DNA from 3 places in the Delftia sp. DS1230 genome. Region 2 is predicted to be linked to each of the others. Evidence: predicted binding sites of a transcription regulator. Region 2 holds the regulator's gene; each other region holds the start of a gene.
What was found. Region 2 encodes LexA, which represses DNA repair genes until DNA is damaged. Its sites were predicted from a motif close to ACTGTATNNNNATACAGT; they were not measured.
Positions count from the first base shown of each region.

Region 1: a site for LexA is predicted at 1,124-1,141, ahead of AAN986_RS20115 (PA0069 family radical SAM protein). Genes of this name have one in related genera too.
Region 3: a site for LexA is predicted at 2,162-2,179, ahead of AAN986_RS09010 (putative DNA modification/repair radical SAM protein). Genes of this name have one in related genera too.

Region 1 covers NZ_CP157763.1:4,451,115-4,456,092, reverse strand. Annotated here, with positions in the region: gene AAN986_RS20125 (acyltransferase family protein) at 1-375, shown strand, start outside; gene rnk (nucleoside diphosphate kinase regulator) at 449-853, opposite strand; gene AAN986_RS20115 (PA0069 family radical SAM protein) at 1,148-2,290, shown strand; gene AAN986_RS20110 (LysR substrate-binding domain-containing protein) at 2,307-3,158, opposite strand; gene phnD (phosphonate ABC transporter substrate-binding protein) at 3,340-4,218, shown strand; gene phnC (phosphonate ABC transporter ATP-binding protein) at 4,215-4,978, shown strand, end outside.
Region 2 covers NZ_CP157763.1:3,270,531-3,275,508, reverse strand. Annotated here, with positions in the region: gene AAN986_RS14640 (helix-turn-helix transcriptional regulator) at 109-990, opposite strand; gene AAN986_RS14635 (MFS transporter) at 1,132-2,313, shown strand; gene AAN986_RS14630 (hypothetical protein) at 2,397-2,804, opposite strand; gene lexA (transcriptional repressor LexA) at 2,967-3,641, opposite strand; gene AAN986_RS14620 (asparaginase) at 3,758-4,729, shown strand; gene adk (adenylate kinase) at 4,820-4,978, opposite strand, start outside.
Region 3 covers NZ_CP157763.1:2,010,243-2,015,220, reverse strand. Annotated here, with positions in the region: gene AAN986_RS09020 (DUF5691 domain-containing protein) at 1-242, opposite strand, end outside; gene AAN986_RS09015 (SWIM zinc finger family protein) at 239-1,699, opposite strand; gene AAN986_RS09010 (putative DNA modification/repair radical SAM protein) at 2,181-3,500, shown strand; gene AAN986_RS09005 (TIGR03915 family putative DNA repair protein) at 3,516-4,355, shown strand; gene purL (phosphoribosylformylglycinamidine synthase) at 4,434-4,978, opposite strand, start outside.

The DNA.
Region 1 (4,978 bases), 1.2 Mb from region 2:
CTGGAGTGGCGCGACCGCATCGCACTGGCCGGTGCCACGGCGCTGGCCCTGGCCGCGGCCATGCGCAGCCCCGCGTTTGCCCAGGCACAAGGCTGGGCGCCGCTGCGCCGGCTGGGCAAGATTTCGTACTCGGTGTTTCTCGTGCACTTCTCGGTCTGCCTGCTGGTCAACGCCGTGGAAAGCCATTTCTGGCCACATTCCATTCCCGCCGCCCTGCTGGGCATGTGCACGGCCTTTGTGCTGTCGATTGCGGCCGGTCATCTGCTGTACGAGCGCGTGGAGCGCCACGTTCCCAGCTGGCACATGGCGCTGCGCTGGCAGGCGGGCCTGGTGGGCACCGGCCTGATCGCGGCATTTGTGGCGGGCCTGCGCTGAGGCGCGGTGCGTCAGTCCACAAACAACAAAGGCAGCCGGTGGGCTGCCTTTTTCGCTTCACGCCGGTCGGCGTTCAACGGTGCAGCTCGCCTGCGCTTTCCGGCTGGAACTCGATGGCATCCACGCGCACGGTGACCTGGCCCGAGGGGCCGGGCATGCGGGACTGGTCGCCCACGCTCAGGCCCAGCAGGGCAATGCCCACGGGCGCGAACACCGACACCTTGTCGGCGCTGCCATCCATCTCCTTGGGATAGACCAGGGTCAGCGTATTGGTCTTGCCCGACTCCAGCAGCGTGAAGCGCACCGTGGAATTCATGGTCACCACGTTGGGCGGCATTTCCTTGGGCTCGAGCACGTCGGCACGGTCCAGCTCGGCCTCGAGCGCCTCGCGGCCGGGAAAGGCGGGCTGCTTGTCCAGCAGGGCCTCGATGCGTTCCAGGTCCAGGGACGAAAGAATGATGTGGGGCTTGCGCTCCATGGTGTTGGCTCCCTTGTGTGCTTGCGCCGTGGCTGCAGTGAAGGGCAGCGGCGCCCAAACGGACAAAAGCCCGGGCAACGCGGTTGTCCGGGCCAAGGCATCTTCAGAAAAGAGAAAAGCACCAAGTTGGTGCGATAAGGCCATTGTGCAGGCCCGTGCGCGTTCTGCCAAGCGAACCCGCACGGTGCGGTGCGGATTGGCGCGGGCACTTGCCAAGCCGGCAAAACCCACTTCGCAACCGCAGGCATGCGGGGAGTGCTTGTTGGTATGACTGTATTTTTATACAGTTGCTTCATGCTTTCCAGTCCTCCCACGCCTCATCACGACACGGCCCGGGTGCCCCTGCACCCCATCAAGGGCCGGGGCGCAGCCAGCCAACTGGCACACCGCTTCACCACCGATCCGCGCGAGGCCTTCGATGACGGCTGGGGCAGTCTTGAGGCGCCGGCCGAAGGCGAGGAAGCCGCGCCCCTGCGCACCGAACTGCGCTGGGAGCAGGCCCGCTCGGCGCTGAGCCGCCACCAGTCGCCCGACCTGCCGTTTCACATGGGGCTCAATCCCTACCGGGGCTGCGAGCATGGCTGCATCTATTGCTATGCCCGGCCCACGCACAGCTACCTGGGCTGGTCGCCGGGGCTGGACTTCGAGACCCGGCTCATCGCCAAGCAGAACCTGCCCGAGCTGCTGCGCGCCGAGCTGTCGCGCGCCAGCCATGTGGCCGCGCCCGTGATGCTGGGCTCGGTCACCGACTGCTACCAGCCCGTGGAGCGCGAGCTGGGGCTGACGCGCCGCCTGATCGAAGTGCTGGCCGAGGCGCGCCACCCGGTTTCCATCGTCACCAAGGGCAGCGGGGTGGAGCGTGACCTGGACCTGCTGGCCCCGCTGGCGCGCCAGGGCCTGGCCTCGGTGCACATCACGCTGACCACGCTGGATGCCGACCTGGCCCGCCACCTGGAGCCGCGCGCCGCCGCGCCGTACCGCCGGTTGCGCAGCATCCGCGCGTTGACCGAGGCGGGCGTGCCCGTGGGCGTGAGCCTGGCACCGCAGATTCCCTTCATCAACGAAGACCTGGAGAAGGTGCTGGAGGCGGCCGCCGGCGCAGGCGCGCGCCACGCCTTCTATGCCGTGCTGCGCCTGCCCTGGGAAGTGGCGCCGCTGTTCGAACAATGGCTGCAGGTGCACTACCCCGACCGCGCCCGCCGCGTGATGGAGCGCGTGCGCGACCTGCACGGCATCCAGGGCGAGCAGCGCGAGGCCGGCCGCGTGTACAACGCCGAGTTCGGCCAGCGCATGAAAGGTACTGGCCACTGGGCCGAGCTGCTGCGCCAGCGCTTCGCCCTGGCCTGCCGTCGGTACGGATTCAACCGCGAGCCGCTGCGGCTCGATTGCAGCCTCTACCATCCGTCGCTGCTGCTGCCGCAGCGCAGTCTGTTCTGAGCGCGGACCGGCAGGCTCAAACCGCCTCCAGAAACGACCTCACCAGCAGGCTGTCGCTGCGCTCGCGCATGCAATAGACATAGGTGGTGGTGCTGGCCGGGTCGCCCGCGATGCGCAGCGGGCGAAAGCGCGGGTCGGGGATGAATTCGGCTTCGGACACGGCGCCCAGTCCCAGGCCGCGCGCCACGGCTTCGCGTATGGCTTCGCGGCTGCCGATCTCCAGCTCGGTGCGCGGCTGCACCCCGGCGGCCTGCAGCACCGATTCCAGCGCGGTGCGCGTGGTCGAGCCGTGCTCGCGCAGCAGCAAAGGCTGGCCCTGCAGTTCGGACAGCGCGATTTCGCTGCGCCGCGCGAAGGGATGGGCCACATGGGCGAACAGCACGATGGCGTGGCGCGCGTACTCGCGTGCCAGCAGCTCAGGGCGGTCGTAGAGGCCGGCGAGCACGGCCACGTCGGTGTCGTAGCGTTCCAGGTCGGCCAGCACCTGCTGCGAGTTGCCCATGCGGATGGACAGCTGCATGCCCGGGTGCCGTGCGCGGTAGGCGGCCACCATTTCGATCACATGGAAGGGCCCCACGGCGCCGATCTTGAGCTCGCCCTGGTGCAACTGCCCCGAGTCGCGCAGGAAGAATTCGGCCTCGGCCTCCAGCGCCATGATTTTCTGCGCCATGGGCAGCAGTCTGGCGCCTGCGCCCGTGAGCGTCATGCGGTAGCCGCGGCGGTGGAACAGCTCGATCTGGCTTTGGCGCTCCAGCGTGGCGATCTGGGTGGAGATGGTGGGCTGGCTCACGCCCAGTGCGCGGGCGGCGGCGCTGAGGCTGCCATGGTGGGCGACGGCGATGAAGGCGCGGTAGCGGGCGTTGCTCACGAAAGTCGGTATCTCAAGGTTTTGTCTATGGATGCTGTCAAAACCGATTCTGAAACTTTCACATGGCAGAAATATGTCGCTCCTAGCATTCAGCCATACCCACCCGCCTGGCGATTTGACCGGCGATTCACGGATCCACCGATCCGCCGATGTGCCTGACCTGATGCAAAGGAACGCTCCCATGAAGATGAACCGCAAGACCTGGCTGCGCCATGCCGGCGCCGTGCTGGCCCTGGCCTCCACCGCTACCACTGCCGCCTTTGCCCAGAGCGCCGAGCTGCGCGTGGGCCTGATCCCCTCGGAGGACGCGCAGGCCATGATCCGCGCCAGCCAGCAGGTCATGGACCAGCTGGCCACCCGCACCGGCATGAAGGTGCGGCCCTTCGTGGCCAATGACTACAACGGCGTGATCGAGGCGCTGCGCTCCAACAAGATCGACATCGCCTTCCTCGGCCCGTTCTCGTACGTGCTGGCCAACCAGGTGGCAGGCGCCGAGGCCTTTGCCGTGGCCGTGACCAAGAAGACGGGCAAGAGCGCTTACCACAGCATGGTGATCTCCCGCAAGGACAAGGGCCCGGCCAGCGTGGCCGATCTCAAGGGCCGCAGCTTTGCCTTTGTGGACCCGACCTCGGCGTCGGGCCACCTATTTCCCAAGGCGGGGTTGATGGCCGAGGGCTTCGATGCGGACAAGGGCTTTTCGCGCGTGATCTTCTCGGGCTCGCACGACGCCAGCATCATGGCCGTGGCCAACGGCAAGGTGGATGCGGCGGCCGTGGCCGACCGCATCTTCGACTCCGCCGTGAACAAGGGCCTGGTCAAGCGCGAGGACTTCCAGATCGTCTGGCGCTCCCAGCCCATCCCCGAGTCGCCCATGACCTGGCGCAAGAACCTGGACGCAGGCACCAAGCAGAAGGTGGCTGCGGCCCTGGCCGAGGTCAAGGACCTGCCCTGGGGTGACCAGGGCGTGCTCGACGGCTTCGCGGCCACGGATGACAAGGCCTACGACGTGGTGCGCCAGACGGCCAAGGCCCTGAAGCTGGACCTCGGGAGCATGAAATGATCCGCATCCGCCAATTGCGCAAGAGCTATGGCAGCAACCATGTGCTGCATGGCATCGACCTGGATGTGCAGCCCGGCGAGTTCGTCGTCATGCTGGGCCTGTCGGGGGCCGGCAAGTCCACGCTGCTGCGCTGCATGAACGGCCTGGCCCGCGCCGACAGCGGCACGCTGGAGGTGGGCGGCATGGACCTGATGCTGGGCGGCGGCAGGCACAGCCGGCGCGAGCTGGCTCGCCACGTGGCCATGGTCTTCCAGCACCACAACCTGGTGCCGCGCCTGTCGGTGCGCAAGAACGTGCTGACCGGGCGCCTGGGCCAGACCGGCACCCTGGCCTCGGTGCTGCAGCTGTTCCGCGAAAGCGATATCCGCCTGGCCGACCAGTGCCTGGAGCGCGTGGGCCTGGCCCACAAGGCGCTGGAGCGCACCGAGGCGCTGTCGGGCGGGCAGATGCAGCGCGTGGGCATTGCCCGCGCGCTGGCCCAGCAGCCCCAGGTCATCCTGGCCGACGAGCCCGTGGCCAGCCTGGACCCCAAGACCGCGCGCAGCGTGCTGCAGTACCTGCGTGATGCCACGCGCGAGCTGGGCATTGCCGTGGTCTGCAACCTGCACCAGGTGGACTACGCGCGGGAGTTCGGCGACCGCGTGCTGGGCCTGGCCCAGGGCCGCATGGTCTATGACGGATCGCCGCAGGCGCTGGACGAGGCCGCGCTGCAGGCCATCTACCATGCGCAGCCCACTGCAGGGCAGGGCGCAGGGCAGGG
Region 2 (4,978 bases):
ATGGGCAACGTGGCGGTCTCGGTTGCAAAAGATAACAAGAATGCTTATCAATTATCTTTCACGCAGGCTTTACTCCTGAGGACTGGGTATCTTTCTGTTGCATGTGCGCTACAGGGAGATGCTGGCGGAACTTCCACGCCGGCCCTGCGCCGGGCGATTGCGCTGGTAGGCGCTGGGCGGAGCGCCAAAGCTGCGCCGGAAGACGGCGGTGAAGGCGCTGGGACTGTCGTATCCATGGGAGAGCGCCACTTCCAGGACCGAGGCGCCAGCGGCCAGCCGGGGCAGGCTGAGCAGAAGACGGGCCTGGCGGCACCATGCGCCGAAGTTCATGCCGGTCTCGCGCAGGAACAGGCGTGCCAGCGTGCGGGGATGCATGTGCAGCCGCTGTGCCCAACTGGCCAGGCCGGCGTCCTGCGATGGGTCGTCCACAAAGCTGCGGCAGCAGGCGGCCAGGGCGCCATGCCGGGGCATGGGCACGTGCAAGGACAGGGCGCGGGCGCGCTCCATTTCGTCGAGGATCAACTGCATGACACGCTCCTCCCTGCCGCCCAGCGGGTAGTCCATGGGCAGCTCGATGGCCTCCAGCACGAGTTCGCGCAGCAGGGGCGTGACCTGCATCACTCGGCAGTCTTGCCACAGGCCGGGCCGCAGCCCCGGCTCCACGAACACGGTGCGCATGGCCACGGGGCCGGCGGCCATGTGGATGGCGTGCAGGGCCTGTGGTGGAACCCAGACGGCGCATCCCGGGGGGACGACCCAACTGCCCGAATCCGCGCGGATCAGCATCACTCCTTCGGTGGCATGCAGCAGCTGGCCGCGGCGGTGGGCATGCGGTGCGATGGCAGCGCCGGCCGCCATGTCTGTGGCAAAGGCCACGACCGGGCGGGCCGTGTGCTCGCCGTGCGGGGGCAATGGAGCGGCCGCAGGCACGTCATCCAGGCAGGCGCTGGTGCGGGCATGGGAAAGTGGGCCACTTTGCCGGGTTGTCATTTTCTCGACGATTGTTGTTGCTTCGTAGCAGGAATGCAGATCATGCACTTTCTACGATGACCCACTTTCAATCCGCAGGAAAGTGGCAGGTATGGAGATGATTTCCCTTTCGAGAATGACGGACGTGACAGGAGGCAGGGCATGAACCGCGCACGTCTGGGGCTGCTTACGGGCACGCATGCCATCAACGACCTCTACCAGGGACTGGTTCCTGCGCTGTTGCCCTTCATGGTGCTGGAGCGCGGCTACAGCTATACGGAAGCCAGCGGCCTGATGCTGGCGGCCACGGGCCTGTCGAGCATGGTCCAGCCGCTGTTCGGCCTGTATGCCGACCGGTCGCCACGGCCCTGGATGGTGCCGGCCGGCTTTGTGGTGGCCGCCCTGGGCCTGGCCCTGGTGGGCATGAGCCCGGACTACTGGGTCAGCTGGTTGGCTGCCGTGCTGTGCGGCCTGGGGATCGCGGCCTACCATCCGTCCGCAACGGTGGCGGCCCGCATGGCGGGCGGCGGCTCGCAGAAGGCGATGAGCGTGTTTTCGGTGGGCGGAACGGCGGGGGCATCGTTCGCTCCCATGCTGGCTGCGGCCGTGGTGGGCGCAGGCGCCTTGCACCGCAGCTGGATGCTGGCCCTGCCTGCAGCGGCCATGCTGGTGCTCTGGTATGCCTGTACCTGGCGGGATGGAGCCAAGGACCATTGCGCCACCCGGCGCCCGGCCGTGGCTCAGGGCGAATTGCCCGCCAACCACTGGCGCGCCTTCTTCCTGCTGTGCGGGGTCATCGTCTGCTGGTCGATTCCCTATGTGACGGTGCTGTCCACCCTGCCCATGTTCGTGACGCGCGAGCTGGGCGGCTCGGACTTCATGGGAGCGGCCACGCTGACCTCATTCACAGCCGCTGCGGCGGTGGGCACTTTGCTGGGGGGCACGCTTGCAGATCGCCGGGGGCGCATGCAGGCCATCCGCGCCGGCTACCTGCTGGCATTGCCTGCTCTGGCGGCCCTGGCCCTGGCCTCCACGCCATGGATGGCGCTGGCCTGCACCATGGCCCTGGGCGTGTGCATGTTTCTTCCATTTGCCGCCCAGGTCACGCTGGCCCAGGACTATCTGCCGCGCAACCAGGCCACGGCCAGCGGGCTGACCCTGGGGCTGGCCATGTCGATAGGCGGCATGGTGGCGCCGTTGTTCGGCATGCTGTCCGATGCGCGCGGACTGCGTTTTTCGTTGAGCGTCGTGCTGTGCATTCTGTGCGTTGCCGCGGCGCAGGCGTGGTGCATGCGCAATCGGCGCAGCGAGGGGAGTGCTGCACCGGCGGCTGTCAGGGCCTGATGCGCAGCCCCTGCCGCTGGGCAAGGCAAGAGACAGGCCCGGGCTCTCGCAGACCGGGTGGACGGGTTGGTCTCAGGGCGACCTCAGGCCGGTGTCTGCGTGCCGTGCGCTTCCATGCGTTCCAGGGCGGCACAGACATCGGCCATGCGGCCCGAGATGAACAGGCATTCGGGCTGCTCCTGCGGCGAGCGCTGGATGATGCGCAGACCCGAAGGCAGGGCCTGATCTGCCGGAAGGGAGGGCAGTTCGGGTTGCAGGGGCAGCAGCAGCTGCGCATCCCTGTGTTCTGGCAGCCGTGCTGACTTGCTGCGCCGCTGCTGGCTGCGGCGGCGGGCCTTGCTGAAGGACAGGATGGTCGCCTGCTCGGATTGCACAGGCGATTCGGGCTGGATGGTGCGCATGGCGGGCTCCATGGCGGCGGCGGGCAGGCGAATGCCCTGTGCCAGGCGCAGGAAGGACAGAGAAGACAGTGTTGGCAGAGCGAATCCCATGTGACGACTCCTGTTGGCGTATTTCAAAGAGGCATGGACACAGGCAGGATTGCGGTTTGCGGGCAAAGCTCCGCCCAGGGCGAAGCTGCAAGGCTTCGCGCCTACCACCTGGGCGGTGCATGAAATAGGGGGTGGCAACCCGTGCAGGGCTGCCCGTCCGGCTTACATGGACATGCTGTTGCGGATCAGCCCCACGGCCAGGCCTTCAATGGCAAAGGCCTCTTCGGGAGCGACGCGGATCACCGGGTAATCGGGGTTTTCCGGCAGGAGCTCCACGCCCTGCGTGGTGCGGCGCAGGCGCTTGACGGTGACTTCATCTCCCAGGCGTGCCACGACGATCTGCCCGTTGCGGGCTTCATGCGCGGACTGCACGGCCAGCAGATCGCCGTCCATGATGCCCGCGTCGCGCATGGACATGCCGCGCACGCGCAGCAGATAGTCCGGGCGGACCTGGAACAGGCTGGGTTCGACGGAATAGGTCTGGTCGATATGTTCCTGGGCGAGAATGGGCGAGCCCGCCGCAACGCGGCCCACCAGCGGCAGCATCAGCGGCGCCAGGGCCGACAGCGGCAGCCCGAAGCTGGTGCCGCGTGCGGCATTGATGTTGCGCACGGTGTCGGTACGCAGGCGAATGCCGCGGGAGGTGCCGCTGACCAGTTCGATCACGCCTTTGCGGGCCAGGGCCTGCAGATGTTCCTCTGCTGCGTTGGCGGACTTGAAGCCCAGCGTGTTGGCGATTTCCGCGCGGGTGGGGGGCGCGCCCGTGCGGGAGATGGCGGCCTGGATCAGGTCCAGGATCTGTTGCTGGCGGGCGGTGAGCTTGGGATGGTCGAGCATGGCGTGCGTCCGGTCCTTGAATTCAGATGACAGGCAGAGAAGTCATCTGATGATTTATACAGTATCTGTATTTTTAACCAGTTTTCCAAGAGGTGCAAGTGGGGCAGTCAAAGTTGGTGATTCTTGGCACGGGCGGCACCATCGCCGGCCGGGCGGATTCGCAGTCGCAGGCAGTGGGATACAAGGCCGGACAGATCACGGTGCAGTCGCTGCTCGATGCCGTGCCGGATCTGGAGCAGCAGGCGCTGGGGCCTGTGCAGACGCAGCAGATCGCGCAGGTGGACAGCAAGGATATGGACTGGCCCGTGTGGCGCGCGTTGCTGCGTGCCTGCACGCAGGCGCTGGAGGATGCGGACACACGCGCCGTGGTGATCACGCATGGAACGGACACGCTGGAAGAGACGGCCTGGCTGCTGCACAGCCTGCTGCCTGCCACCAAGCCCATAGTGCTCACTTGCGCCATGCGCCCGGCCACGGCCCTGCTGGCCGACGGACCGCAGAATCTGCGCGATGCCGTGACCGTGGCCGCCAGCGGCGGGCGCAGCGGTGTGTGGGTGGTGGCCGGCGGCGAAGTGCATGCGGCGGCCCAGGTGCAAAAAGTCCACCCTTACCGACTGCAGGCCATGCGCTCCATGGAAGGTGGCCCGCAGGCCCTGGTGGAGGAAGGGCGCGTGCGCTGGCTGGTGCCTGATGCGCCGGTCACGCCGGTTGCCCCCGTTGCGCGGATGGTGATTTTCGCTCCCGCTCTGTCTGACCTGCTGGCGCTGGATGAGCTGCCCTGGGTCGAGGTGGTGTTCAGCGGTGCCCTGGCGCGAGCCTGCGGCGTGGATGCGCTGGTGGCCGCAGGCGTGCGCGGCATCGTGGTGGCCGGCACGGGCAATGCGACCGTTCACGAAAGCATGGAAGCGGCCTTGCTGCGTGCGCGCGACAAAGGCGTCTGGATCTGGCGGGGCACGCGCTGCGCCGAAGGCCTGCCCGTTGCCTCGGGGCTTGGCACGGACCCCGTAGAGGCCGATCTGGTCCAATTGCCCGTGGCCAAGGCGCGGATTGCCATGATGCTGGCGCTGGCCGCGCAGCCGCGCGACTGATCCTCCGGGCGTCGCCGGCGCTTCAGATGCAGGCCGGCAACAAAAAAGCACCCGGCGGGTGCTTTTCTGGGGTCTGGCGCATGGCCTGCGTCATTCAGCCAGTGCTGCCAGGGCGCGCTGGGTGATGTCTTCCACCGAGCCCAGGCCGCTGATGGCGCGGTACTTGGGGGCTGCTGCGGCTTCCTTCTCGGCCCAGGCGCGGTAGTAGTCCACCAGCGGGCGGGTCTGGCTGCTGTAGACGTCCAGGCG
Region 3 (4,978 bases), 1.3 Mb from region 2:
TGCGCGCCGGGCTGCCAGCCTGCGCGCTCGAACACGGCCGCCACGGCGCTGGCGCGCAGCAGTTGCTGGGCGGGCGAGTCGCCGGGCAGGTCCGCCCGGGGCAGCAGCGCGGCCTGCACGGCCTGCTGCGACCACGGGGCAGACGGATCAACGCCCGAAGCCAGCGCAGGCGGCACGGCCAGCCGGTCCGAGCCGACCATGGCCGATTGCTGCAGCGCAGTCCAAAGTTGTGTGTTGCTCATACCGGTTCACCCTGGTTCTGCCAGATACATTGCCGGGCGCTTTCGCCCTCGCGGGCCTGCCAGGCGCTCAGCAGGCGCCAGCGGCCCACGGCCGGGCCGGGCTCCCATTCGCCAAACAGCTGCATGGGCGCGCCGCCGCTGAGCGCCAGCAGGCGCCAGGCTTCGGCATCGTCAATGGCCACGGGAACGGGTTGCACAGGCGCGGCAGTGCCGTCGGCAGACACGCCGGGCGCAGCCGCCGATGCGCCCGGCGCATCGGGCCAGGCCGCAAACCATTGGCCCTGGGCAGGCACCAGGCGCAACCCGTCCTGGCACAGCGGCTGCGTGGCCTGCAGCGGGTTGGCGGCAATGCGCCGGCCCATCTGCTGCAGGACGTCGCCCACGGCCGAGGTGTCCAGCGGGCTGGCGCCCTCGGCAGGCAGCGCAGGCCCGTTGCCGTTGGCGGCAATGGCGCGCAGCGGCGCATGGCCCGGGTAGAAATTCAGCGCGCATCCGTAGCGATGACCAGGCACCCAGGCCGATTCGAAGCCGCGCCCGCCCTGCGCATAGTCCAGCACCAGGGCCATGCGGCCCGTGCGCTGCCCGTGCAGCCAGACGCGACGCTCCATGAGCCGGCCTTCGCGCTCGATCATGCGCAGGCCGGCCACCAGCCATTCGTCCTCGACCAGCTGGCCCCTGGCCTGCACTTCGGCCTTGTCCATGGGCCAGCCCAGCGCGGCCATCACGTCGGCCTTGACCTCGGGGCTGAGCGATTCACGGCGGCGCACGGCGTCGATGATCAGCTGCCAGTGGCCCAGCTGCACCAGCATGTCGCGTGGCCAGTCGCGGTGGCTGTCCACCAGATCCCGGCAGTCCTTGATGCGTGCCGCCATGCCCGTGGCCTGCGCATCGACCATGCGCGCGGCCATGGTGTTCCAGCGCTGGCGCATCTGGGAGTCGCCGGCCTGGTTGGCCAGGCCCGCGCGCACCATGTCCTGCATCCACAGCGACAGTTCCTGCAGGCCCGCCTCGACCTTGTCCCAGCGCTTGTCTTCGCGCCTGGCCTGCTGCCTGGCCGCAACCTCGGGATCGGGTGGCGGCTCGGCCGCCGCGGCGGCTGCCTTGGCCTCCTTCTTCTCGGCCTTTTCCTGGCGGCTGTCCAGCCAGGTCTGCACCCAGGCCGGTGGATCGCCGCCCTCGGTGACCTGGCCGCCCGCACGCATCAGCATCAGCGCCAGCCCATGCTTGCAGGGGAACTTGCGGCTGGGGCAAGAGCATTTGAAGGAGGGTCCCGACAGGTCCACCTGGGTCTGGTAGGGCTTGCTGCCGCTGCCCTGGCACTCGCCCCACACCGCCACATCGTTGGCACCCATGGTGGGCCATTTGGCGGGCGATTGCAGCCCCTTGGCGGCCTTGCTGGAGGAAGCGTCCGGCGATAGCGCCAGCACTTCGCTCTCTGTTCCTAATACACGCGACACCGAAGCTCCCTCTCCAAGTGTTTGTCATCGCCAGGCGCATTGAATGAAGAAACGACCGCGCCCGGCAAGCCCGAAAGCCTATCAGCAATAGTTATCGGCAATTTGAAACAAATCACAACAACGTCAAACCTCTCTCCCATGAACCGGGAACCCCATGGCGCGCAGCCAGCTGCGCTATATCAGCGCATGCATTGATGGCACCAAGCCGTACCAGCCTTCAGGCATTGCAAAAAGACGCAGGAAACACGCATTCACCATTTCCTGCGATGCACATCTCCACCCATTGAAAGCAAGCACTCATTGCGCACTGAAAACGGTTTCATTCCATTGCACTGGCAACCATTGCAATCCGCTGGCCATTGCGATAGCCCGACAGTGCGTTCAAACCGGAGCCAGGCAAGGCCGGACCAGACCCTGGCTGGGGGATGGGCTCTCCAAAAACTGGATGTGCCAGGCAAATATACTGTATATTCATACAGCCATGGAGCTGCAACGCAAACTTTTCATCCTCGCCGACGCCGCCAAGTACGACGCCAGCTGCGCCTCCAGCGGATCGCAGGGGCGCGACTCGCTGGACGGCAAGGGCATGGGCTCGGTCACCGGCATGGGCATCTGCCACAGCTATGCGCCCGACGGGCGCTGCATCTCGCTGCTCAAGATCCTGCTGACCAATGTCTGCATCTTCGACTGCCGCTACTGCATCAACCGCAAGAGCTCCAACGTGCAGCGCGCCCGCTTCACGGTGGCCGAGGTGGTGCAGCTGACGCTGGACTTCTACCGGCGCAACTGCATCGAGGGGCTGTTCCTGTCCAGCGGCATCATCCGTTCCAGCGACTACACCATGGAGCAACTGGTGGAAGTGGCGCGCCGCCTGCGCGAGGAGCATGACTTTCGCGGCTACATCCACCTCAAGACCATCCCGGATGCCGCGCCCGAATTGCTGGCCCAGGCAGGCCGCCATGCCGACCGCCTGAGCATCAATGTGGAACTGCCCACGGCCAGCGGCCTGGCGCAGTTCGCGCCTGAAAAGGACGGCCGGCGCATACGCCAGGCCATGCAGGGCGTGGACCGGCATGTGCAGGCCTGGCGCGCGGCCACGCGCGAGCAGCGCCAGGCGCAGTCCCTGCCCGGCGCGCCCGCGCAGCGCGCCGCCGTGCCGCGCTTCGCGCCGGGCGGGCAGAGCACGCAGATGATCGTGGGCGCCGACCGCGCAACCGATGCCGACATCCTCGAATCCAGCCATACGCTGTATGCGGGCTACGGCCTGCGCCGCGTGTACTACTCAGCCTTCAGCCCCATTCCCGATGCCTCGCGCGACCTGCCGCCGCAGGCGCCGCCCCTCATGCGCGAGCACCGGCTCTACCAGGCCGACTGGCTCATGCGCTTTTACGGCTACGGGGCGGGCGAGATCGCGGCGGCCAGCCGCCACGGCATGCTGGACCTGGAGATCGACCCCAAGCTGGCCTGGGCACTGGCCAACCGCCAGCAGTTCCCCGTGGACCTCAACCGTGCTCCGCGCAGCCTGCTGCTGCGCGTGCCGGGCCTGGGCACGCAGACGGTGGACCGCCTGCTGGCGGCGCGCCGCGTGCGCAGGCTGCGGCTGGACGATCTGCTGCGGCTGCGCGCCCCCGTGCAAAAGGCCCTGCCCTTCGTGCTGATCGACGGCCACCGGCCCCTGCTGGGCGAGACCGACTCGGCCGCGCTGCGCACGCGGCTGATCGCGCAGTCGCAGGCCAGCCAGGCCCAGGCGCGGCACAGCGGCATGCGCGTGCAAAGCGCACTGCAGGCCAGCCTGTTCTAGAACCTGGAGCACGCCATGCACGGACAGGCCCTCACCATCGAACTCGACAGCCCTGACGACTGGCCCGGCTTTCGCGCAGCCTGCCGGGCGCTGCTGGCCCACGGCGCCGACCCCGCTGTGGTGCGCTGGCGGTGGCCCGACACGCGGGGTGCGCAGCCACTCGGCGCGGGGGTGGATCTGTTTTCCAGCGCGCCGCAGCAGGCCATGCCCGCCTCGGCACTCGCCGGGCTGGCCGGCCCCGGCGAGGCAGGGCTGTCCCTGTCGGACACCCAGATGTCCGCCCTGCGCCATGCCTGCATGCACCGCGCGGCAGGCCGCTTCGAGCTTTGCCACCGCTGGCTGGCGCGCATGCAGGCCCGGCCCGAACTGCGGCTGGATGCGCTGGATGCGGACTGGCGCGCCATCGAGGCCCTGGCCCGCCCCGTCTCGCGCGAGATCCACAAGATGCACGCCTTCGTGCGCTTTCGGACGACCCAGCGGCAGAACCTGCCCGAGCTGCACATCGCCTGGTTCGAGCCCGAGCACCACATCGTGCGCGCGGCGGCACCCTTCTTCTGCAAGCGCTTTGCCAACATGCACTGGGCCATCCTCACGCCGCAATGCAGCGTGCACTGGGACGGCCATGCGCTGCGCCTGGCGCCCGGCGCACGCCGCAGCGATGCCCCGCCAGCCGACGCGGGCGAGGCCCTGTGGCTGACCTACTACGCCAGCACCTTCAACCCCGCGCGCCTGAAGGAGCAGGCCATGCTGCGCGAGATGCCGCGCCGCTACTGGCACAACCTGCCCGAGACGGTGCTGATCTCCACCCTGGTCCAGCAGGCCCGCGCGCGCACGGCGCAGATGCTGGCGCCGTAACGGCAGCCGCCAAAAAGAAACAGAAAAAAGAAAAGGCCCCGAAGGGCCTTTGTCTGCTTTGCAGCGTCGCTCAGTGCATCAGCCCAGCCACTTGCGGGCGTTGCGCCACACGCGCATCCAGGGGCTGAATTCCGACTTGTCGCCGTTGGTCCAGCTCATCTGCACGTTGCGGAACACGCGCTCGGGGTGGGGCATCATGGCCGTGAAGCGGCCATCGGCCGTGGTCACTGCCGTCAGACCGCCGGCCGATCCGTTGGGATTGAACGGGTACTGCTCGGTGGCCTTGCCGTGGTTGTCCACATAGCGCATGGAGGCGATGGCCTTGTCCGCATTGCCGCGGAAGCGGAAGTTGGCAAAGCCTTCGCCGTGGGCCACGGCGATGGGCAGGCGGCTGCCGGCCATGCCCTGCAGGAACAGGCTGGGCGACTCCAGCACTTCCACCATGGACAGGCGCGCCTCGAAGCGGTTGCTCTGGTTCTGCGTGAAACGCGGCCAGTCCTGGGCGCCGGGAATGATATCGGCCAGTTCGGCAAACATCTGGCAGCCATTGCACACGCCCAGGCCGAAGGTGTCGCTGCGGCCGAAGAACTGCTGGAACTGCGCGGACAGGCTGTCGTTGAAGG